4 regions of the Kitasatospora sp. NPDC088783 genome follow, and region 2 is predicted to be linked to each of the others. Evidence: riboswitches for the same ligand, from Rfam matches in the RefSeq annotation. Region 2 holds a riboswitch; each other region holds the start of a gene.
What was found. A riboswitch is a leader RNA that binds a small molecule or an ion and turns the genes downstream of it on or off. The one in region 2 is predicted to bind cobalamin.
Positions count from the first base shown of each region.

Region 1: linked by a shared signal. The riboswitch ahead of ACIP60_RS09635 (ribonucleoside-diphosphate reductase subunit alpha) and the one ahead of ACIP60_RS06580 (prenyltransferase/squalene oxidase repeat-containing protein) in region 2 are both predicted to bind cobalamin.
Region 3: linked by a shared signal. The riboswitch ahead of metE (5-methyltetrahydropteroyltriglutamate--homocysteine S-methyltransferase) and the one ahead of ACIP60_RS06580 (prenyltransferase/squalene oxidase repeat-containing protein) in region 2 are both predicted to bind cobalamin.
Region 4: linked by a shared signal. The riboswitch ahead of ACIP60_RS28550 (HoxN/HupN/NixA family nickel/cobalt transporter) and the one ahead of ACIP60_RS06580 (prenyltransferase/squalene oxidase repeat-containing protein) in region 2 are both predicted to bind cobalamin.

Region 1 is NZ_JBIVKJ010000003.1:244,246-247,966, reverse strand. It holds gene ACIP60_RS09635 (ribonucleoside-diphosphate reductase subunit alpha) at 1-2,027, opposite strand, end outside; cobalamin riboswitch at 2,197-2,335, opposite strand; gene ACIP60_RS09630 (GNAT family N-acetyltransferase) at 2,552-3,046, opposite strand; gene ACIP60_RS09625 (helix-turn-helix domain-containing protein) at 3,316-3,721, shown strand, end outside.
Region 2 is NZ_JBIVKJ010000002.1:483,126-486,846, reverse strand. It holds gene ACIP60_RS06585 (hypothetical protein) at 1-237, opposite strand, end outside; gene ACIP60_RS06580 (prenyltransferase/squalene oxidase repeat-containing protein) at 234-2,051, opposite strand; cobalamin riboswitch at 2,160-2,298, opposite strand; cobalamin riboswitch at 2,387-2,459, shown strand; gene ACIP60_RS06575 (hypothetical protein) at 3,005-3,538, shown strand; gene ACIP60_RS06570 (hypothetical protein) at 3,654-3,721, shown strand, end outside.
Region 3 is NZ_JBIVKJ010000005.1:43,907-47,627, reverse strand. It holds gene ACIP60_RS16060 (FAD-binding oxidoreductase) at 1-299, opposite strand, end outside; gene cobF (precorrin-6A synthase (deacetylating)) at 550-1,311, shown strand; cobalamin riboswitch at 1,420-1,646, shown strand; gene metE (5-methyltetrahydropteroyltriglutamate--homocysteine S-methyltransferase) at 1,797-3,721, shown strand, end outside.
Region 4 is NZ_JBIVKJ010000012.1:76,376-80,096, reverse strand. It holds gene ACIP60_RS28565 (helix-turn-helix domain-containing protein) at 1-345, shown strand, start outside; gene ACIP60_RS28560 (Fpg/Nei family DNA glycosylase) at 424-1,230, shown strand; gene ACIP60_RS28555 (DUF6445 family protein) at 1,313-2,005, shown strand; cobalamin riboswitch at 2,089-2,299, shown strand; gene ACIP60_RS28550 (HoxN/HupN/NixA family nickel/cobalt transporter) at 2,330-3,451, shown strand; gene ACIP60_RS28545 (EamA family transporter) at 3,459-3,721, opposite strand, start outside.

The DNA.
Region 1 (3,721 bases), on a different contig from region 2:
TCGCGCAGCGCGTCCCGGGTCTGCTGGTCCCAGACGCCCAGCTCCTTGAGCTCGCGCACCAGGTACGGGTTGACCTGGAGGAACTCGCCGGACAGCGTCTCGCGCTTGAACAGGTTGGAGACCTGCGGCTCGATGCACTCGTAGACGCCGGCGATGGACGCGATGGTCGCGGTCGGGGCGATCGCCAGCAGCAGCGAGTTGCGCAGGCCGACCTCGGCGATCCGGGCGCGCAGCGCCTCCCAGCGCCCGGTCCACCGCGGGTCGGCGCTGCCGAAGTGGTCGACGTGCAGCTGGCCGCGGGCGGCGCGGGTCTCGCCGTACGCCTCGTGCCGGCCGAACCGCTCGGCCAGGTCGGCGGAGCGCTCGTACGCGGTGAGCATGATGCGCTCGGAGATCAGGGTGGAGAGGGTCTTGGCCTCGGCGGAGTCGAAGTCGATCCGCAGCTGGAAGAAGACGTCCTGCAGGCCCATCACGCCCAGGCCGACCGGCCGCCAGCGGGAGTTGGAGGTGCCGGCCTCGGTGGTCGGGTAGAAGTTGATGTCGATCACGCGGTCGAGGAAGGTCACCGCGGTGCGGACGGTGGCGTCCAGCCGGTCCCAGTCCATCGCGTTCAGCAGGTCGGCGGCGGTGGCGCCGGGGGCGACGTGCGCGCCCAGGTTGACCGAGCCGAGGTTGCAGACCGCGGTCTCGGAGTCGTCGGTGACCTCCAGGATCTCGGTGCACAGGTTCGAGGAGTGCACCGTGCGGCCGGGCAGCGCGGTCTGGTTGGCGGCCCGGTTGGAGGCGTCCTTGAAGGTCATCCAGCCGTTGCCGGTCTGCGCCAGGGTGCGCATCATCCGGGCGTACAGGGTCTGCGCGGGGATGGTGCGCACGGCCTTGCCGGCCAGCTCGGCCTTGACGTACGCCTCGTCGAACTCGGCGCCCCACAGGTCGACCAGCTCCGGCACGTCGGCCGGGGAGAACAGCGACCAGTCGGCGTCGGCGTTGACCCGGCGCATGAACTCGTCCGGGATCCAGTGCGCCAGGTTCAGGTTGTGGGTGCGCCGGGCCTCCTCGCCGGTGTTGTCGCGGAGCTCCAGGAACTCCTCGATGTCGGCGTGCCAGGTCTCCAGGTACACGCAGGCCGCGCCCTTGCGCCGGCCGCCCTGGTTGACCGCCGCCACGGAGGAGTCCAGGGTGCGCAGGAACGGCACGATGCCGTTCGACTTGCCGTTGGTGCCGCGGATCAGCGAGCCGCGGGAGCGGATCCGCGAGTAGGACAGGCCGATGCCGCCGGCGTGCTTGGAGAGCCGGGCGATCTGCGCGTACCGGTTGTAGATCGAGTCCAGGTTGTCCAGCGGCGAGTCCAGCAGGTAGCAGGAGGACATCTGCGGGTGCCGGGTGCCGGAGTTGAACAGCGTCGGCGAGCTGGTCAGGTACTCCAGCCGGCTCATCAGGGTGTACAGCTCGGCGACCTCGCGCACCGACTCCTCGGTGGTGCCGACCGCCAGGCCCGCCGCCACCCGCAGCAGGAAGTGCTGCGGGGTCTCGACCACCTTGCGGGTGATCGGGTGGCGCAGCAGGTAGCGGGACTGGACGGTGCGCAGGCCGAAGTACTCGAAGCGGTCGTCGCCCGCCTCGTCGATCAGCGAGTCGAACAGCCCGGCGTGCCCGGCCACGAACGCGGCGGTGGCGTCGCCGATCAGGCCCTCGGCGTGGCCCACGGCCACCGAGGAGGAGAACGAGGTGACGCCCTGGGTGGCGGCCTCGTCGCGGATCTCCAGCGCCAGCAGGCGGGCGGCCAGCTTCGAGTACTGCGGGTCCTCGGCGATCATCGACGCGGCGGCCTCCACGGCCAGCCCGCGCAGCTCGGCGAAGTCCGAGCCGGCGTGGCGGCCGCGCAGCGCGGCGGCGGCGACGTGGCCGGGGTCCACCTGGGGGAGGTCGGTGCTGCGGTCGGTGAGCAGCCGGAGCAGCGCCGCACCGGGGTCGGTGAAGGCGTCGGCGGATCCCTGGGACGGCAGGGTGACTGAGGCGGCGACGGTCAAGGCGCACTCTCTCCTGTGGCGGCGGACGTGGCTCGGGGTGTCCGGCACCGCACGCGGCCAGGGGAGGGCGGCACGAAGGAACGAGAACGCGTTCCGGCGCGCGAAGACCACCCCCGGTCCGCCCGCGAGACCGGACGGCAAAGCTGTGCTGCATGGCGTCTGCGGGGATGCCGTGTCGCACACCGTCGGCAGGTCCTCGGACTGCGCGGGCGTCGCAGCAACCCGCTCACCGTTGCGGGGCAGTCCCGGATTCGCACCGGATTCCCCTGCGTCGACAGCGAGAGTGAGCATACATGTTGTGGTGGCTGGAACTGGAAGCACCAGATGTAGTAGCGCGTGTCGCGTCGGCGGTGCCGCGCGTAGACAACGAAACCGTCCGCGAACCGTCCGCCGACCGCCCACGAACCGTCCGCCGACCGCCCACGAACCGTCCGCGAACCGCCCACTGACGGCCCGTGGGCCCGCCCGCGGACGGCCCGCGGACGGCTTCGGGTCCGGGCTCGGGGCCCTGCTCGGGCCCGCCCTCAGAACCGCGTCGTGTAGACCCACAGGTCCGTGCCGGGCGCCGCCGACCAGTCCCGCGCGGGGCTGCGGACGAAGCCCAGGGCGTCGTAGATCCGGTGCGCGGCGGTCATCGACGGCCGGGTGGAGAACGCCATCCCGGCCAGCCGCAGTTCCCGGCTGCGCGCGATCGAGGCCCGCACCAGGGCCCGGCCGACGCCGCGCCCGCGGGCCGCCGCGCCGACCGCGAGCATCCGGATCTCGCCCTCGTCGGGGTGCGCGACGTCCGCCCACGCGGTGCCGCCGGGCGCGAAGGTCACGCAGCCGAGCACCGCCCCGCCGTCGTCGACGGCGACCAGGAGCTCGGCCTCCCGGTTGCGGCGGGCGGCGTCGCGGAGGAGTGCGGCGTAGGGGGAGTCGGGGCGGGTGTGGCCGTCGCCGACGAAGGCTTCGACGCTGACCTCCCCGGCTCCGGCGAGGTCGCGGTCGAGGGCGCGGCGGACGGTCGGGGAGCGCATCCGGACAGTGTGCCGGACGGCCGACGGCGCGGGTCGGCCAGGTCCGGGTCGAACGGGTAGCCGCCCGGCCGGTGCACGTCGTCGCGGCCGTGCCGGCCGTTGCGGTCCAGGTCGCGGCCGACCAGGACGCCGAGGAGTCCGAAACTGCCGAGGAGGCCCAGCAGGGCGAGTGCGGTGGTCATGCCTCCACTGTCCGCGCCCGGCCGGGGCCGGACGAGTGGCAGGAACGCACCATTGCCACGAAATCCTGCCACTGCCATGCTGGCCGGATGCGGAAGCTGGAGAACGTCGCCGTCGTGGTGCTGGAGGAGGTCCACCCCTTCGAACTGGGGGTGGCCTGCGAGGTGTTCGGCCTGGACCGGAGCGAGAGCGGCCTGCCGGTCTACGACTTCGCCCTGGTCGGCGACCGCCCCGGCCCGATGCGCACCCACTCCGGCTTCACCGTCGACGTCCCGCACGGCCCCGAGCGGATCGCCGGGGCCGACCTGGTGATCGCCACCGCCACCGGCATCCGCGCGCACTACCCCGAGGAGGTCTGCGCGGCGCTGCGGGCCGCCCACGACCGCGGCGCCCACCTGCTGTCGATCTGCTCCGGCAGCTTCCTGCTCGGCGCGGCCGGCCTGCTCGACGGCCGCCGCTGCACCACCCACTGGCGCTACGCCGACCTGATGGCCG
Region 2 (3,721 bases):
GGTCTTCCAGCCGCCCTGGTTGAGCAGCTGGTAGCCGGTGGTCGGCGTGGTGCCGCAGGAACGCAGCAGCGGACCGCCCCAGTGGCTGAAGTCGACCGCCAGCACCACGCCCGAGGTGGTGGTGCACTGCTCGATCGGCAGCGCCGTGGCGGCGGCCGGGGTCGCCCCCGGCCCCGGGCCGACCAGGACGAGGGCGGCGCAGACGGACGCGGCGCGCGCGGCGAGGCGGCGGATCACCGGTGCCTGCCCGCGGCCGGGGCGTTGCGCCGGCGGGTGGCGACCAGGACGGCACCGCCCGCGGCGGCGAACAGCAGGCCGGGAACGGCCAGTTCCAGGACGTCGGTACCGGTGAAGGCCAGCCCGTCCGGGCCGGTGCCGCCCGCCGGGACGCCGGTGCCCACCGGGAGGCCGCCCGCGCCGGTGCCGGTGCCGGACGAGGGGACCTCGGAGACCGGAACCGACCCGGACGGGCGCTCAGGCATCGAGGACGACGGCGACGGCGACAGCGACGATGGGGACGCGGACGCGGACGCCGATTCCGACGGCGATGCCGATCCCGAGCGGGACGGCGACGGCGACGGCGACGGCGACGGCGAGCCGGTCGGCGCGGTGCCGTCGAGGTCGCGGTGGAGCGTCCCGAAGGAGAGGCCGGTCGCGCCGCCGAGCGCCTGGGTGGAGGCCCGGACGTCGGAGCCCTGCTGTCCGGTGGAGGCGACGTTGAAGCCGCCGTCGGCGTTCTGCTCGGCCGCGAGGAACTCGATGGCCCTGGCGATCCGTTCGGCGTAGGCGGACTGGCGGAGCGTCAGCCCCTGGACGGCAAGGGCGGCGGAGTTGGTCGAGTCGCCGGCCGCACCGGGGAAGCCGCCGTCCGGGAGCTGCTGGGCGGCCAGCCAGGCCAGGCCCCGGTCGACGGCCCGGGCCGCCTCTTCGCCGGGGACGAGCGCGAGCGCCATGACGGCCATCGCGGTGCTGTCCACGTCGGAGTCGCCGGAGGCGGGGATCAGGCTGGGCCAGGAGCCGTCGGCGGCCTGGAGGCCCTTCAGGTAGGCGACGGGCGCGGCGGCGTGCTCGGTGTCGTCGGCTCTCAACTGGGCCAGGATGCCGAGCGACTGGGAGAAGACCGAGGTGGCCCAGAGGTAATTGCCTTGCGCGGCGCAGCCGTTGTCGGTGTCGGCGTGGTCGCAGACGGCCTGGTCGAGGGCGGCGATCAGGTCGTGGCCGCCGAAGGCGCGCGGGTCGCGGCCGACGATCTCGGCGAGCAGCGCCTCCTTGCCGACGGAGCCGCCGCCGACGTACTCGGTGCCGACGGCCGTCCAGTCGTTGACGGTGCGTTCGCTGCCGTCCTTGCCCTGCCGGTCGAGGAAGTCGACGATGCGGCGCAGCGCCGCGTCGTCGGTGCCGGTGGCGGCGAGCGCGTAGGCGGCGTCGACGGTGAGGCCGAAGTCGGCGAACCCGGAGTCGGGGAAGGCCTCGTAGTAGTGCCCGTCCAGCAGGCGGACGGGGTCGGTGAGGTAGGCGCCGCCCTTGGCGAGGTCGGGCGTCCGGCCGGGCCGGGGGCTCGGCGTGGCCGGTCCGGGGATCGCCTGTTCGGTGGCGACCGGGTCGGAGTCGTGGGTCCACTCGTCGGGGGCGAAGCCGGCGTCCGCGTTCTGCCGGGCGACGGCCTGCGGAGCGTCGACGCAGGGCTCCTCGGCCGGGGTCGGGTACTGGGCGCCGTTGCCGAAGGTGCTGCTGCCGAGGCGGCAGACGGAGGCGGGGCCGTCGTGCCGGGTGCCGGTGGTGGTGGACCCGGCGTTGTGCAGCGGGTTCGTGCCGGTGGCGGGGTGGGCGTCGCAGCCGCGCACGGCGCCGCCGTCCCAGTGGCCGGAGTCGACGGCGACGATCGCGCCGGTGGTGGCCGTGCAGTCCTCGATCGGGTCGGCCGCGGCCCGACCGGGTTGGCCGAGGACGAGCGTGGCGCCGGCGGTGACCGCGAGGGCGGAGGTGAGGGCCAGGGCCGTCCGCCGCCGGCCTCCGCGGCCGTGGCTCGTAAGCGTGTTGCTGACCCTCACCGGCGACTCTCCCCGTGGTAGGCCGAGGCGGGAGTACGGCGGCGTGGCAGCCGGGCCCGGAGGGGGAAGCCGCTCTGCACCGCGTCGTAGTCCGCGACGACGCATCTGTTGCTGACGAACCCCTCGGCGCAGGCATTCCGGCTCATCCGTCCCGGTGGGGGCGGATCTACGGTTGCGGGTCAGCGCCGGATTCGGACCGGCTTCCCCTGACTGCCGAGGGTGAAAAACCCGTTCATCAGACCATGGTGCGCGACGGGGAGTCAACGGGGCGTCATGTCGCCCGCGCCAGCTCGCGGACCGGGGTGCGGCGCGGTAGCGTCCCGGCTGGCCGCGCGGGGGAACCCGGCGCGAATCCGGGGCTGACGCGCAGCGGTGCGGGGCTCTCCGGCACCCCGAGTCCGCATGCCCGCCGACCGCGCACCCCGAGCGAAAGCCGACCCGCGCGACCCGGGCGGCGGCCGCCCACCAGCACGCCGCAGGCGGCGAAAAGGGGCCCGCGACGAGGACGGAACGGCAGATCAGCCCCTCGTCCGCAACCGGCTCGAGCACCCGCGGTACCGACCCGACGCCCTCGACGGTTCCACGGCCGGCACCGGCCCGAACCCCCCATGCCCCGAGCTCCCCTGACGAACCGAAGTCAGCCCTGTTGGATCGGCGGGTCCGAGCCGTAGCCTGTCCCCCTAGGTTGATCAACTCGGCGGGGTGTCATGACCGGGGGCGGGGCTGTGGACGAGAGCGGTCGAGCAACGAGGGACCCGGTCCCCGAGCCACCGGTGTCCGAGGGCAAGGCGGCACAGAGGGCAGTGGGTCCGCCTCCCCCTCCCCCGCAGACCACGGCGCCGCCCCACCCTCCACGGCCCGCACCGCCTCCGCAGGTGCGCGTGCCCCCGGGTCGGCCATGCTGGTGGCGGCGCAGGCGACGGCCGATCGCGCTCGGACTGATCACGCTGGCGATGCTGCTCGTCGCACTGGCCTACGCCGCAGCTCAAGCCGCCCGGGACGGCGGACTGGTGGTGCTCGTCGAGGTCTTCCACCACCCGCCGGCGTACGGTGCCGCAGTGCTGGTGCTGATCGTCCTCGCCGTCCTGATCGGGTTCCGTTCCCGAGAGACCAGGAGACTGCTGCTGGTCCCGATCCTCGGCTGCACCCTGTTGGCCTCGCCCTTCGCACTGCTCGGCTTCGGCAGCACGCCGCACAAGACCGCGGACCGGCCGGCTCCCGGCCGCTCCGACCGCAGCCTGGTGATCCACGAGGGCACCGCGGTGATCGATCCGCTCTGGTGGGTCTCGGTGGACGCCGGCTCCGGCCTGACCGCACGGCGGTGGCGGGTCGGCTACTTCAACGGCGACGCCCCCGACAACGCGCTGGCCTCGGCGCAGTGGGACGGACCCGACCGGATCAAGCTGACCACCGAGGGCGGCGAGGTGTTCGTGGTGGCCCTCGACCCGGAGACCGGCCGCCCCGAGCGTCAGGTACGAGTGGGCTGAAGGCTCGGTCCTGCACGAGCGTGACCGACTTCGGTCCGTCAGGGGAGCTCGGGGTGTCGGGGTTCGGGCCGGTGCCGGCCGTGGAACCGTCGAGGATGCCGGGTCGGTACCGCGGGTGCTGGAGCCGGTTGCGGACGGGGGCTTCGAGTCGGTCGAGGGCCACGGCGGCGAGGTCGGCCAGGC
Region 3 (3,721 bases), on a different contig from region 2:
TCGGCGGAGGCGCACTTGGCGACCGCGCCGGGGAGTTGGCCGTCGTTCAGTTCGTTGAAGCCGAGCCGCGCCGTCCCGTACCCGGGGTCGGCGGGCAGCACCAGCCGGTCGCCGAGCCGTTGCCGCAGCGCCTGCCAGTCCGGCGGCGCGGCCCGCCACCCGCGTTGGCGGGGCGGGAACGCCCGCACCGAGCCCGCGTCCGCGCCGGAGGCCGGACCCGAACCCGGGCCCGAACCCCGGTCCTGCGCGCGGGCCGGGGAGACGCCCGCCGCGAGCCCCGCCCCCAGTGCTCCGCCCACGGTCAGAAAACGACGACGGTCCATTGTCACGACGCACCTTCCTCCCCCGCGCCGGGCGCACGGAGGCTCTGCGCCGATCGTCACGCCCCGCCCCGCCGCCGCCCGGCCGCGGCCCGCCGGAGTGCGTCCGATGGCCCAGCGCGCGTCCGCGCGCGCACGACGCCCCGCCGGGCTCCGCGCGCCGGGGGCTGCCGGCCGGAGCGCCGACCCGAGCCGGTGGACGCGCCGGGCAGCAGGCACAATCGCCGGTATGCGTACTCTTCTCGTCATCGGCATCGGCGCGGGCGACCCCGACCACCTCACCCTGGAGGCGGTCAAGGCGATCGGCCGCACCGACGTGTTCCTGCTGCTCGACAAGCCGGAGGAACGGCAGGACCTGATGCGGCTGCGGCGGGAGATGATCGCCGAGCACGGCCGGGCCGGGCACCGGGTGGTCGAGCTGGTGGACCCGGCGCGGGACCGGTCGGCGGCCGGGTACGCGGAGGCGGTCGAGGAGTGGCGGGAGCGGCGGGCCGACCTGGTGGAGCGGGCCGTGGCCGAGGAGCTCCCGGACGGCGGGACGGGCGCGCTGCTGGTGTGGGGCGACCCGTCGCTGTACGACAGCGTGACCGCCGTGCTGGACCGGGTCCTGGCGCGCGGGCGGACCGGGTTCGGGTACACGGTGGTGCCCGGCGTCAGCAGCGTCTCGGTGCTGGCGGCCCGCCACCGCACCACGCTGACCCGCACCGCGCGGCCGGTGCGGATCACCACCGGGCGGCGGCTGGCCGCCGAGGGCTTCGGGCCGGGCGCCGAGGACGCGGTGGTGATGCTGGACGGGCAGGCCGCGTTCACCGCCATCGACCCGGCGGGCGTGCACATCCACTACGGGGCGTACCTGGGCACCGAGGACGAGATCCTGGTCTCCGGCCCGCTGGCCGAACAGGCCGACCGGATCGCCGAGTTGCGGGCCGAGGCCCGGACCCGCAAGGGCTGGATCATGGACAGCTACCTGCTGCGCCGCACCGACGGCTGAACACCGCCCGGGCACCGGCTGACCACCGTCCGCCGTCCGCCGTTCGCCCGCGCGTCCCACGGACCGGACAGCTGCCGCACTTCGCACCGGAGAACGCCCGGTCCGTTCTACACTGGCCGCGCAACTGGTTCGCCCTGTCCGCCAGGCAGGGCGTCGCAAGAGGGAACCCGGTGGGAATCCGGGACTGCCCCGCAGCGGTGAGTGGGAACGACCGCCGTCATACGCACTGGGTCCGGACGGGCCTGGGAAGCGACGGCCAGTAGGTGCCCGGGAGCGTCGAGCCTCCCCGGGCGGGCCCGCGAGTCCGAAGACCTGCCCGTTGCCCGGGTGCGACCGTTCGCACCCGGTGACCGGTGACCTCGAGGGCGGGTCGGTACGGACACCAGGCGGGCAGGCGCGGTCGAGCGCGGCACCGCCCGGTCTCGGCACCCTTCCGCGCCTCCTGTGCACCGGACCCAGGATCAAGGCTCGCGAGGAGAGTCCCCTTGACTGCGAAGTCCGTAGCCGCGGCAACCGTCCACGGATACCCCCGCCAGGGCGGGAACCGGGAACTGAAGAAGGCCGTCGAGGGCTACTGGCGGGGCACCGTCACCGCCGACGCGCTGCACTCCACCGCCGCCGAACTGCGCTGCGCCAACTGGCGGCAGCTGGCCGGCGCCGGCATCACCGAAGTCCCCACCGGCGACTTCTCGCTGTACGACCACGTGCTGGACACCACGGTCGCCGTCGGCGCGGTCCCGCCCCGGCACCGGGCCGCGTACCAGGCCGACCCGCTGGACGGCTACTTCGCGATGGCGCGCGGCACCCAGCAGGTGGCGCCGCTGGAGATGACCAAGTGGTTCGACACCAACTACCACTACCTGGTGCCGGAGTTGGGCCCGGACACCGTCTTCGCCGCGCACTCCGCCAAGCAGGTCGGCGAACTGCGCGAGGCGCTCGGCCAGGGCTACCGGGCCCGCCCGGTGCTGCTCGGCCCGGTCACCTACCTGCTGCTCGCCAAGCCCGCGCCCGGCGTGGCCGCCGACTTCGAGCCGCTCACCCTGCTGGACCGGCTGCTGCCGGTGTACGCGGAACTGCTGGCCGACCTGCGGGCGGCCGGCGCCGGGTGGGTGCAGCTCGACGAGCCCGCGCTGGTGCAGGACCGCACCCCGGCCGAGCTGAACGCCGCCGCCCGCGCCTACCGGGAGCTGGGCGCGCTCACCGACCGCCCCAGGCTGCTGGTCGCCTCCTACTTCGACCGGCTCGGCGAGGCGCTGATCACCCTGGCCAAGGCCCCCGTCGACGGCCTGGCGCTGGACTTCACCGGCCCGGCGGCGGGCAACCTGACCGACCTGGCGGCCGTCGGCGGCCTGCCCGGCAAGCGGCTGGTCGCGGGGGTGGTCGACGGCCGCAACGTGTGGATCAACGACCTGGAGAAGTCCCTCGCCACCCTGGCGACCCTGCTCGGCCTGGCCGACACGGTGGACGTCGCCCCCTCCTGCTCACTGCTGCACGTCCCGCTGGACACCGCCGCCGAGCGCGACCTCGACCCGCAGATCGGCCGCTGGCTGGCCTTCGCCCGGCAGAAGGCCGCCGAGACCGCCCTGCTGGCCCGCGCCCTGCGCGAGGGCACCGCCGCCGTCACCGCCCAACTCGCCGCCAACCGGGCCGACCTGGCCTCCCGCGCGGCCTCCCCGATCACCCGCGACCCGGCGGTCCGGGCCAGGGCCGCCGCCGTCACCGAGGCCGACATCCGCCGCGACGCCCCGTACGCCGTCCGCGCCGCGGCGCAGAAGGCCCGGCTCGGCCTGCCGCTGCTGCCCGCCACCACCATCGGCTCCTTCCCGCAGACCGCCGAACTGCGCTCCGACCGCGCCGAGTTGAACGCCGGACGGATCGACGCGGCGGACTACCGCAAGCGGATGGAGGCCGAGGTCCGCGAGGTGGTCGCCTACCAGGAGCGGGCGGGCCTGGACGTGCTGGTGCACGGCGAGCCCGAACGCAACGACATGGTGCAGTACTTCGCCGAGCAGCTCACCGGCTACCTGGCCACCCGGCACGGCTGGGTGCAGTCCTACGGCACCCGGTACGTGCGTCCGCCGGTGCTGGCGGGCGACATCTCCCGCCCGCACCCGATGACAGTCGACTGGTACCGCTTCGCGCAGGGCCTCACCGACCGCCCGGTCAAGGGCATGCTGACCGGCCCGGTCACCATGCTGGCCTGGTCGTTCGTCCGCGACGACCAGCCGCTGGCCGACACCGCCCGGCAGGTCGCCCTCGCCCTGCGCGACGAGGTGGCGGACCTGGAGGCGGCGGGCGCCGCCGTGATCCAGGTCGACGAGCCCGCGCTGCGCGAGACGCTGCCGCTGCGGCGCTCCGGCTGGCCCGCGTACCTGGACTGGGCCACCGACGCGTTCCGGCTCACCACCTC
Region 4 (3,721 bases), on a different contig from region 2:
GGGGCCGGCCCGCTGGAGGCCGCCGGGGCCGCCCTCGCCGCCGCCGGCGCCCACGCCTTCACCGCCGAACGCCACCCCGCCGTCCGCGAGCGCCAGCAGGTGGTCGCCGCCAACCCCGAGCTCACCGAACGCGAACTCCTCAAGCGCGAGGCCCTCGCCACCGCCCTCACCGCGGCCCTGCGCGGGCGCGGCGTCCCCGACCCGGCCGCCGTCCTCACCGCCGAACTCACCCTGCTCGCCCTGCGCACCGCCCTCGCCCACTGGGCGGCCCGCCCCGGCCAGGACTTCACCGCCCTCGCCCTGGCCGAACTCGCCGCCCTGCGCGAGGCCGCCGCCGCCCTCTGAACCGGGCCGCCCGGCCTGTCCGAGCGCCCTGGGACAATGGACTCCTCGCGACCACCACGACCGAGGAGTTGACCGCCGGTGCCCGAGGGGCATGTGATCCACCGCCTGGCCAGGCGGAACGACGAGCTGTTCGGGGGGCGCCCGGTGCGGGTCTCCAGCCCGCAGGGGCGCTTCGCGGAGGGGGCCGCGCTGATCGACGGGCGGGTGCTGGACGAGGCGGAGGCGCACGGCAAGCACCTGTTCCTGGGCTTCGGCGAGCACTGGCTGCACGTGCACCTGGGGCTGTACGGGAAGTACGCGTTCGGGGCGGGCGAGGCGCCCGAGCCGGTCGGGCAGGTCCGGCTGCGGATGGTCAACGACACCGGGTACGCCGACCTGCGCGGGCCGACCGCCTGCGAGCTGCTCACGCCGGAGGAGAAGGCGGCCGTCCACCGCCGGCTGGGGCCGGACCCGCTGCGGGCCGGGGAGTCGGGGGAGGCGGCCTGGCGGCGGGTCTCCCGCAGCGGCAGCACGGTGGCCGCGCTGCTGATGGACCAGAAGGTGCTGGCCGGCGTCGGGAACGTGTACCGCGCCGAGGTGCTGTTCCGGCTCGGGATCAGCCCGCACCGCCCCGGGCGCGAGCTGTCCCGGGCCGAGTGGGACGCGATCTGGACGGACCTGGTGGCGCTGATGCACGACGGCGTGGCCGCGGGCCGGATCGACACCGTCCGCCCCGAGCACACCCCGGAGGCGATGGGCCGCCCGCCGCGGGTGGACGACCACGGCGGCGAGGTGTACGTGTACCGGCGGCACGACCGGCCCTGCCTGGTCTGCGGCACCCCGGTCCGCACCGAGGAGCTGGCCGCCCGGAACCTGTTCTGGTGCCCGCGCTGCCAGCGGTCCTGACGCCGCGTCACGGGCAAGCCTTGACGCAAGGTTGACCGGATCTTGGGCGAGGCCCCGGAACGCCGCTCCTATTGTCGGGTCCATGCCCGCTCTCCCGTTCCAGGACCGGCGCCCCGCCCCGGTGCTCCCGGTCCTGCCGTACCGCAAGCCCACCCGCGGCCGTGACTACTGGGTCCTGGACGACGTCCTCCCGGACCCGGACGCGGTGCGCGCCCGGCACCTGGCGCGCACCGACTGGGACGAGGGCTACCCGCACAAGCCGGAGTCCTGGCCGGGCCTGCGAGCCATGCCCGGCCTGGAGCCGGCGGAGCTGGCGCGGGTCGAGGAGCTGGTCCGGGAGGCCACCGGCGCGCCGCGGATCTGGGCGCTGGACGAGGCCGAGGGCGGCACCTTCAACCACAACTGCGTGCAGGTGGTGGGCGCCGGGGAGTGCGAGCCGCGCCCGCACACCGACTCCCGCTCGCTGTGCCGCTACGCCGCCGTGCTGTACCTCAACCCGGCCGTCCCCAAGCGCTGCGGCACCAGCTTCTACCGGCAGAGCCTGCCCGGCGGCCGGCTCGGCGGCAACAGCGTGGTCGCCCCGCACAACAACCTGGTGGACGCGCTGGGCACCCGCTTCGTCCCGCCGGACTCCTTCACCGAGGACCTGGCCGTCCCGCACCGCTACAACCGGCTGCTGCTCTACACCGCCAACCTGATCCACACCGCGACCGAGTACCACGGGACGGCGCTGGAGGAGAAGCGGATGACCTGCGTCTTCTTCTGGATGGCCTGACCGGTGGTCAGCACACCGCTGACCAGGCGTGATCTGCGCCACCCCGGCCCGGGTGCGCCCTTGCCGCGGCACCCGCGGCGGGCCTACGGTGGGCGGGCCGTGGTGCTCGGGAAGCCGGTGCACCGTGTCCGCCACGCGAGTGCGCGGCACGGGAGTCCGGAGCGGCCCTCGCCACTGTGATCGGGGAGTCGTCGGCTCCCACCCCGTGCCACTGGCCCCCGCGGCCGGGAAGGCCGGGCGCCGGCGCGCAACACCCCGTCAGCCAGGAGACCGGCCACGGCATCTCACGAAGTGATCCACGAGGTGCTGGAGCGTGATCCGCGGATGACCGCGCCCGAATCGACCCTGGCCGGGACCGGCCCGGTCGCCGTCCTGCCCGCCCTGCGCTGGCGGCGCGAGGACACCCTGCGCACGGCCGGGCTGATGGCGGTGATCCTGGCCCTGCACGCGGTGGCCTTCGGGACGCTGCTGTTCCTGGTGGTGCCGCACGACTACCGGGTCGGCACCCAGGTGTTCGGCGTCGGCCTGGGCGTCACCGCGTACACCCTGGGGATGCGGCACGCCTTCGACGCCGACCACATCGCGGTGATCGACAACACCACCCGCAAGCTGATGGCGGACGGCCGCCGCCCGGTCTCGGTGGGCTTCTGGTTCGCGCTCGGCCACTCCTCGATGGTGGTGCTGATGGCCGCCCTGGTGGCCGGGGGCGCGGCGCTGGCGGGCACCCTGATGGACGAGGACTCGACCACCCACCAGGTGCTGGGCACCGTCGGCACCACCGCGTCCGGCGCCTTCCTCTACCTGATCGCGGCGCTCAACCTGGTCGCCCTGCTGGGCATCTGGCGGGTGTTCCGGGCGATGCGGGCCGGGGAGTACGACGAGGCCGAGCTGGAGAAGCACCTGGACGCCCGGGGCTTCCTGGCCCGGCTGCTGAACCGGGCCACCCGCTCGATCAGCCGCCCCGGGCAGATGTTCCCGGTCGGCATGGTGCTCGGCCTGGGCTTCGACACCGCCACCGAGGTCACCCTGATGGTGATGGCGGGCTCCGGCGCGGCCTCCGGCCTGCCCTGGTACGCGGTGGTCTGCCTGCCGCTGCTGTTCGCCGCCGGGATGAGCCTGTTCGACACCCTGGACGGCACGTTCATGAACATCGCCTACCAGTGGGCGTTCTCGAACCCGGTCCGCAAGGTGTACTACAACCTGACCATCACCGGGCTGTCGATCGCGGTGGCCTTCGTGATCGGCACCATCGAGCTGGTCGCCGTGCTGCACGACAAGTTCGGCCTGACCGATCCCGTCACCGGCTGGATCGCCGGCCTCGGCCTGGACAACGTCGGCTTCGTGATCGTCGGCCTGTTCGTGGTGGTCTGGGCCGCCGCGATCGGCTACTGGCGGATCGCCAAGCGCTCCCGGACGTTCGGCGGCCCGCGGGCGGGCGCGTCCTGACGGCGCGTCAGCCGGCGGCCAGGATCAGCGTCCCGGCCACCGCGAGGCCCGCGCCCACCACCTGCACCCGCAGCAGCCGCTCCTTCAGCAGGCCGCGCGCCATCAGTGCGGTGACCACCGGGTAGAGCGAGGCCAGTACGGCCGCCACCGCCACCGACCCCAGGTGCGAGGCGGCCGCGTACAGGCCGTTCGCGGCCACGTCGGCCACCCCGACGGCGGTCAGCGCGGGCAGCGACCGGGCGCCCGCCGAAAGTCCGAGGGGCCGCCGGC